One region of the Zymobacter palmae genome, then DNA from elsewhere that is predicted to be linked to it. Evidence: predicted binding sites of a transcription regulator. Region 1 holds the regulator's gene; the other holds the start of a gene.
What was found. Region 1 encodes PhoB, which activates phosphate uptake and scavenging genes when phosphate is short. Its sites were predicted from a motif close to TGTCATANNNNTGTCANA; they were not measured.
Positions count from the first base shown of each region.

Region 2: the regulator PhoB is predicted to act here: its motif matches at 2,584-2,601, upstream of ZBT109_RS10280 (DUF6482 family protein).

Region 1 covers NZ_AP018933.1:80,516-84,860, forward strand. Annotated here, with positions in the region: gene phoR (phosphate regulon sensor histidine kinase PhoR) at 1-680, opposite strand, end outside; gene phoB (phosphate regulon transcriptional regulator PhoB) at 772-1,455, opposite strand; gene ubiA (4-hydroxybenzoate octaprenyltransferase) at 1,492-2,370, opposite strand; gene ZBT109_RS00390 (HU family DNA-binding protein) at 2,767-3,045, shown strand; gene ZBT109_RS00395 (hypothetical protein) at 3,391-4,005, opposite strand; gene ZBT109_RS00400 (NUDIX hydrolase) at 4,102-4,345, opposite strand, start outside.
Region 2 covers NZ_AP018933.1:2,310,673-2,315,017, reverse strand. Annotated here, with positions in the region: gene rplI (50S ribosomal protein L9) at 1-80, shown strand, start outside; gene dnaB (replicative DNA helicase) at 287-1,672, shown strand; gene ZBT109_RS10285 (hypothetical protein) at 2,035-2,334, shown strand; gene ZBT109_RS10280 (DUF6482 family protein) at 2,748-3,047, shown strand; gene hemH (ferrochelatase) at 3,233-4,222, shown strand; gene ZBT109_RS10270 (iron-containing alcohol dehydrogenase family protein) at 4,303-4,345, opposite strand, start outside.

The DNA.
Region 1 (4,345 bases):
AACGTTTCCAGATAGCCACGCAGCACGGTCAGTGGTGTGCGTAGCTCATGGGAGACGTTAGCGACGAAATCGCGGCGCATTTGTTCCAGACGATGCAGACGCGTGACGTCACTGACAATCAGCAGTCGCTCGTCGTTGCCAAACGGAGTGATGCGGTACTGTAGCATGTATGACGTATCAACCGGGGACGGACGGACAAGCGGTTCATCGTAGTGCTGATCTTCGTAGTAGCGTACGAACTGTTCGTCGTGCAGTACGTTCGTGATGACCTGACCTCGGTGTTCCTGTGTGTTCAGGCCAAGGATGCGTTGTGCGGCATGGTTCCAGCTATCGAGTTGCCCGTGGCTGTCGATAGCAACAATCGCATCGGTCATGGCCTCGGCGGTCTGTCCCATACGGAGGACAGCATCGTTCAGGCGTTTCTGGCGGCGATGCTGTGCTTGACGGTAACGGTGCAGGCGCGACAGCATGGCCCCCCAGCCGCCGTTAGCCCACGGTACAGGCTGCTCTGGTGTACGAAACCAGCGGTAGACCTGCCAGAGTTGCCGCAGCTGTCGCAGCAGTGCCGCCATGAGGCCAATACACAGCCCCCACAGCCATTGATGCTGTGAGAATCCCAGTATTCCCGTTGGCACGAGCACCAGCGGTAGCATAACCATCAGTTCACGCAGCCAGAACATGCGGCGTTATCCCTGTCAGACGAAGCAGTCAGCAAAAGCGGTGTCCTGAGTGGGCACCGAATGGAATGAGTGTAGCGGTTCTCGCTCGCGTTCAGCGCTGGGCCGAGAAGCGGTAGCCTGAGCCACGGACAGTTTGGATCAGGCCATCGTAGCCTTCTCCCATCGCTTTGCGCAGGCGTCGGATATGAACGTCGATCGTGCGCTCTTCTACAAACACGCTTGCACCCCACACGCGATCCAGCAGCTGTGCGCGACTGTAAACGCGTTCCTGATGGGTCATGAAGAACGACAGTAAGCGATATTCGGTAGGGCCCAGCTCAAGTGGGCGCCCGTCGATGGTGACGCGCTGACTGGTGGGGTCGAGTACCAGGCCGTTCACTTCGACGGTGCCTTGGCCGCTTGGCGCGGCGCGGCGCATAACCGCGCGCATGCGGGCAATTAGCTCGCGCGGCGAGAACGGCTTGGTGACATAGTCATCAGCGCCGGCTTCAAGCCCCTGCACCTTGTTGTCTTCCTCACCTTTTGCCGTCAGCAGAATGATGGGAATTTCATGGGTCGTCTCGTCGCGCTTCAGGCGGCGCGCCAGTTTGATGCCGCTGATATCGGGCATCATCCAGTCCAGCAGAATCAGATCGGGACGATGATCAAGCACCATCTCGTGGCCTTGCTGCGCATTCTCGGCTTCCAGCACCTCGAATCCCGCCATTTCAAGGGCGGTTGCCAGCATGTCGCGGATGGCCGCTTCGTCATCGATGATCAGGATGGTCTGCGCCATAGTGGCTCCTCATGAAACCAGTGGTGGGCTGATGAATCAGGGCCAGAGCGACAGCGCGATACCGCCGAACAGACACACTCCTGTCCAGTGATTGTTGAGAAATGCCTTGAAACAGGCGTCGCGATCGCGGAAGCGCGTCAACCACTGCTGGTACAGGAAGGTAGCGGCAACACCCATTACCCCCAGCCAATAGAATCCCCCCAGTGCCATGCTGAGTCCCAGACCGGATAGCAGCACCAGCATCAACAGTTGCAGCAGCATGATGATGGCGAGGTCGGCGTTGCCGAACAGAATGGCAGTGGACTTAACGCCAAGCTGCTGATCATCGTCGCGATCGACCATGGCGTACTGGGTGTCATAGATCACCGACCATACCACATTGGCTAGAAACAGCCACCAAGCGTCCAGCGGCACGGTGCCCTGCACGGCGCCGAACGCCATTGGGATGCTCCAGCCGAATGCCGCTCCTAGCACGACCTGAGGAAGGTGGGTGTAGCGTTTCATGAACGGATAGATGGCGGCTAGGGCGGCACCACCGAACGACAGCAGCACCGTGAATGCATTGGTGAAACAGACAAGAATAAAGGAAGCGCCTAACAGGATACCGAACAGTGCCAGTGCTTCTTTGGGAGCGATTGCCCCGACGGCCAGGGGGCGTGATCGGGTGCGTGCGACATGGCCGTCGATGTGCCGATCGGCATAGTCGTTGATCACGCAGCCCGCTGCGCGCATCAGATAGACCCCCAGCAGGAAGATCACCAGCACGCGTCGAGAGGGAATGCCCTGGCGGGCCAGCCACAGCGCTGAGAGTGTCGGCCACATCAGCAGCCAGGTACCAATAGGTCGATCTAGGCGCATCAGCCGAATGAAATCGCAGGCGCGGTAGCGAAGGAAGTGGTGTATGGCGTGCAACATGGATGGATCCCAGAGCAGAAAACAGTAAAGAGGCCTTATCCTTGCATGGAGAGTACCCGAATGATGTCTATCATTGCCATGACACATGTGAGTGTGTGACACGACGTGACAAATATATGTATAGCGGACCGGCGCGACTGGCACCGCCTCATATGATGTTGCTACGATGACGCTGGCATTGCCATGACAGAGTCGCATGGCGACAACCGGCTCATCATGTGTAGTTGAAGGCATGATGACATGCACTATCGCGGCATTATAGGCAGGGCATTTCCCCGTGGAGGTGTCATGTCAGTGTGTCCAGGCATGACGGGGAACATTAGCGCACTCGTTGCGTGTTTCCGTCCAGGGATGGGCACGTGTGCCATACTTTTTTCTGTTTTTCAGGAGTTCAACATGCGTAAACCGGAACTTGCAGCAGCCATCGCCGAACGTGCAGATCTGTCTAAGGACAAGGCCAGCCAGGTGCTGAATACCATTCTTGATGAAATCAGCGGTAGCCTGTCTAAAGGTGGTGACGTTACTTTGATCGGTTTCGGTACCTTCACCGTGCGCGAACGTGCTGCACGTACAGGTAAAAACCCGCAGACGGGTGAACCGCTGACCATTCCGGCCAGCAAGAACGTTGCTTTCAAACCGGGTAAGAATTTGAAAGACGCTGTCGCGAAGAAATAACGATATCTTCTTCCTTACAGCAGCATATAAACACCGTGGGCCCTGAAAGGGACCCACGGTGTTTTGCTATGTGTCGGGTCTATGACGAGGAGGTATCGGACGAACGAGCAGGCGGTGAAGAGGGCCGTGCCACTGATGGTGCAGGGCGCGATAGTGGCTTTGTTTCTGGCTGAGGTTGAGCCGCTCGCTGTGGCTGAAGCAGGCCCAACGCCTTCCTACGAAAGGTCTTTCGATATGGCACCCGCCAAGGCTTGATTGTCGCATCAGTGGCAGGCGTCTGTTTTACATGGAAAAGAAGCAACTATGCGTGGGGTATCGCTTGAGGGGTAATAGGAAGGCAGGCAATCAATAGAGATGAAGGATAGATCGTCCAGCGATACAAGCGCTTGAGAACAGAAGCGTGACACATGCTATGCGCAACATAATGGTCTTCCATCTGGCGGTGTCGCCTGAAAGGTTATCTTCGTTGTGTTGTCGCAGTGGTGTCAAAGTGTGAACACCGATAACGACAATATGAATAAGCGCAATGCTCAAGATAAAACGCCAAGAGACCTGCTGCGTTGAAATGAACAGTGACAGCAGGCCCAGCGAGCAAAGCCCCGCTGGGGCAAGAAAGGTTGAACGCAACACCATAGGGATGGCGCGCAGATAAGTGTCACTCTGCTGTTGCCTGTGTTGCGCTGAGCGCTGGCGCAACACAGCCCCACAGACCAGATGAGCCAGATAGAGTGCCATTGCCAACTGGAGCAGTACGATCGCCAGCAGCGAGTTTATCGCAACCCATTTCACCAGCCATAGACAGGCAAGTGTGGTCGCCATCGCCCCTATCAGCTGACCGGCCTTTTGTATGGCTCGGTGGGTGTTTGCGCCTTGTATATGGCTCGCATTTAGCTGTCGGTCCGATACAACACAGATTGAAAGCGACAGAACGGCGGTAATCACCCATTGGGTCAGCAGCATGATCGACACCTTTATACCGGTACGGTATTTATTCTCTAACATGTCTTGCGAAAGGGGTGTGGATAACATGATGGACTGTGTTATCCACACCCTCTGTTATTGTTCCGATGCGTATGCCGCCAGAAGAGCAGGCATCAGTACCTGCTGCAAAGGGGCCAAAGGCAGACGGTCAATATTCCCCAGAGGCACCCGTTCCAGCTGCTCTATTTCAGCCTGCGGAAATACCGTCTGATCAATTCGCCCCCAGAATACATCGGCGACTACCGTCATATCGGCTTCGTTGGCTGCTGGCGCACTGAACTGACCCAGCGGTTTCAGCGTCTGTGGGTCACATTCCCAG
Region 2 (4,345 bases), 790 kb from region 1:
AGACTGGCGAGTACGACATCGCTCTGCAGCTGCACCCGGAAGTTTCCGCCAGCGTTCGCGTTGTCGTGACTGCCGAGTAAGTTGAAGTACAACATCCTGGTTTCGATCAGTGATGGGAAAGGCACGCTGCTTTGCTGCGTGCCTTTTTTATATGGTGCGAATCTAGCCGTAGCGGCTTGATTTGCGCTCAGCGTTTCTTCATGAGCCGCGGCAATCAACGTGCCGCTCTGCGCTATCATGAGGAACCTGACATGTCTGTTGCGTTGCGGGAAGGTTGGAAATCACTATGACTGATGCCATCGAGCATGATGAACAGACAGCGGCGTTGAAAGTGCCGCCGCATTCGCTGGAAGCCGAGCAGTCCGTTCTCGGCGGTCTGATGCTGGACAACTCGGCCTGGGATGACGTCTCTGAGCGCCTAGTCAGCGATGATTTCTATCGTTTCGAGCATCGCCATATCTTCAATGCGATGAAGCAGCTGGCAGAGGAAAGCCGTGCGGTCGACGTAGTCACGCTGTCAGAAGCGCTGGAGCTGCGCGATCAGCTCGAACAGGTAGGTGGACTGGCCTATCTGGCGGAGCTGGCCCGTAATACGCCGTCAGCGGGCAACATCAAGGCATATGCCGATATCGTGCGTGAGCGTGCCACGCTGCGAAAACTGATTCAGGCTGCGGGGCAGATCGCAGATGGGGCTTTCAATCCCCAAGGGCGTCCTGCTGACGAACTGGTCAACGAAGCCGAACGCCTAGTGTTCCAGATCTCCGAGTCGCGTCCCAAGTTCGGTGGACCGCAGAACATGGGGCAGCTGCTGACCAAGGCCGTCAGCCGCATCGACGAGCTCTATAACATGAAAGGTCAGATGACAGGGCTGTCGACCGGCTTCCACGATCTGGATGAGATGACGTCAGGGCTGCAGCCTTCCGACTTGGTCATCGTTGCAGGACGCCCCTCGATGGGTAAGACGACCTTCGCAATGAACCTTGTCGAGCACGCTGTCGTCAGCAGCGAAAAGGCAGCGGTCGTCTTCTCAATGGAGATGCCTGCAGAGCAGCTGATGATTCGTATGGTGTCGTCTCTGGGACGCATCGACCAGACGCGTATGCGTACGGGGCAGCTGGAAGATGAGGATTGGCCACGTCTCACTTCTGCGGTGAACCTGCTCAAGGATCGCAAGCTGTACGTTGACGATACGCCTGCACTGTCGCCCAGCGAGATGCGTGCGCGTATTCGTCGTCTGATGCGTGAAGCGGGCGAGATCGGCATCATCATGATCGACTATCTTCAGCTGATGCAGGTGCCGGGCATGTCCGACAACCGTACGGCTGAGATCTCTGAGATATCTCGCTCGCTTAAAGGGATGGCGAAGGAGTTCCAGTGTCCGGTCGTCGCGCTGTCGCAGCTGAACCGCTCGCTTGAGCAGCGCCCCAATAAGCGTCCTGTTATGTCGGACTTGCGTGAATCTGGGGCAATCGAGCAGGACGCGGACGTTATTGCCTTCGTCTACCGTGATGAAGTCTATAATCGCGATAACCCTGATAACAAAGGGTTGGCTGAGCTGATCATCGGTAAGCAGCGTAACGGGCCTATCGGCACAGTGCACATGGCCTTCATCGGTAAGTACACACGCTTTGAGGATCTGGCGCCGGAAAGTTACGGTCAGTACGAGGAATAGCGAAACGGTTGCTGCGAGGCCATTTGGGAGAAAAGAGACCTTTCATGCACCCTGCATTAGTGGTAAGCAATGCTTGTGCTGCCGTTAAACTAGGCTTTTGGTCGTGGCCCTCGATTGGATCAAGCATTCCCGTGTCTAAAAGTGTAGTATCTAATCCATACTAGGTCGCACGGCATGGTGGATGTCGCTGCCAACCGTTTCGGACTGGCAACGTTTATAGGACCGCAATACACCGTATTGTGGTGTCATCTAGGACAAGCATGACAGGCGCTTGTCTGTCGAATGTTCTCTGTCAATGAATAAGCATTTTCGGGCGCCATCGGTCAGGGTGCCTGAGATCGGTTAGATGCCAAGGAGAAATCATGGCTGCAGGATTCCGACGTAGTGGACGTCGTCGACAACCCAAGATCGAAGTGCGCGGTGTGCTGGAAAGTACCGAGCGTGAAGGGCCTTTCAAGGAATGGCTGGGCATGCCTGACCTCTATCGCCACACGCTGGTTGTGGACGGCGAAGCCTATACCTATCAGGTCGAAGATCCTGAGCTGCCCGTCAACGTAGGCGATCGCATCGTGTTCCGCTATCGTGAAGCCAAGGCTGGCCGTTGGATCGACCGCAACTCGCTGGGACGTGCCATCGACCCTAGCGATTACGCTGCATCTTGAGACAACGCGCGCGCAAGTGTTCGTTATGAGGCATTAGGCGTAAACGCCGAAAGCGATCATCCCTGAACGTTTGTGGCTTGCTGTTGTCATTTAGTGGTACCGCACTGGCCTCATGGGGTCATGTTGGCCAGTGTGTCCTATCCTTACATCCGAGTGCGGTCATTCACCGAATAGCGGTGATTTCATGACCTTCATCGGTTCCCTGCGGTGGTTACGTCTTTGGCTCGTTGGCCGATAATGCGCTGGCGGGTTCATAAAACTGTCACTGGCCTTTTCCTGTAACGTTCTGTATACCGATGATGGTCAGACGTAAAATGTACTCGTGCACTCATGACCTTATAGCGTGTATTTCTTGCTGCCAGCATGGAGAAAGCTATTACGTATCAACACTATGACAATAAGGAGAGTTTTGAATGAACATCTCTCAGCTTAAAGAAGTGGCTGCCCATCAACAGGATGTGCGGATCCACGTTATTCGATCATTGGCCAGCAAGCTGTATCAAATCGAATGTGAGGCCGAAACAGGCCACAGTGTGCCGCTTGAAGAACGCGGTCGTCCGCAGCTCTTCCGGTCACTCGAAGACGTCTATGACGTGCTCAAGCAGGTGGGTGTGCAGCATGCTTGGCTGGTACGCTGGGAACAGCGCCACCCGACAGCATCGAAAGGGGCCTGCTTGCCTCCCAAATCGGGCCTGATTCAGGTCGCCCTCTGACGCCGAGATGATCGGCGATCGTAAGTGAAAAGTGTTATAAGCCAAAGCGTCGCAATAGCGGCGCTTTATTGTATGTATAGCGCTGCTCTTGCGATGAATACCGTATAATGGACTTAAACGGTACAGTATGGCGGTTAGGTGCCGCGTCACCTTCCGCGCTTGCTTCTTCAACAAGGAGGTTGCGAATGTCATCCCCTCGCTTCGGTGTTCTGCTGGCGAACCTGGGTACGCCAGATGCGCCGACGGCAAAGGCCGTACGTCGCTATCTGCGTGAGTTTCTGTCGGATCGTCGTGTCGTGGATCTGCCGCGCTGGAAATGGTGGCCCATTTTGAACGGTATCGTGCTGACGACGCGCCCTCGTCGCGTGGCAAAGGCCTACGCGTCGATCTGGACTGATGAAGGTTCACCGTTGCTGGCCATTTCGCGTCGCCAGCGGGCTGCACTCGAAGAAAAGCTGCGCGAGCATTTTGGGGAGGAAATCCCCGTCGCGCTGGGCATGGATTACGGTAATCCTTCCATTGTCTCTGCGGGGCGTGAGCTGCGCGATGCGGGGGTCAAGAATGTGCTGGTGCTGCCGCTCTATCCTCAGTTCTCTAGCTCGACTACGGCATCAATCTTCGACCAAGTAGCGCGCGCGCTTAAGCAATGTCCGGCTCATCCTGGGCTGCGCTTCGTACGTAGCTACTGCGATCACCCGCTGTACATTCAGGCACTGGCCAATAGCGTGCAGGAACACTGGCAGCAGCAAGGCCAGCAAGGGCATTTGGTGATGTCGTATCACGGCATTCCCAAACGCTATGCTGAGCAGGGCGACCCGTACCCGAACGAATGCGAGACCACCAGTCGTTTGCTGGCTGAGGCACTGTCGCTCGCACCGCATGAGTGGACGATGACCTATCAGTCGCGCTTCGGGCGTGAAGAATGGCTGCAGCCCTATACTGATGAGACACTAATCAAGTGGGGTAAGGCGGGATCGCCACCGGCAGTGGATATTATGAGTCCGGCCTTTGCAGCGGATTGCCTAGAAACGCTAGAGGAGTTGAGCGAAGAAAATCGCGAGAACTTCATACATGCGGGCGGCAAGCGCTATGCGTATATTCCGGCACTCAATGATCGCGACGACCACCTTGAATTGCTGACGTCGCTGGTGGCTCAGCATACGCAAGGTTGGTAGCGTTGCTGCGTTATTATTCATCACAATGAAAAATGCCATCCGCTTGGGATGGCATTTTTGTATAGCGTGCAGAGGGATTATCAGCTGACCGACGCGGCGAGTCCTGCCACACGTTTGAAAGCG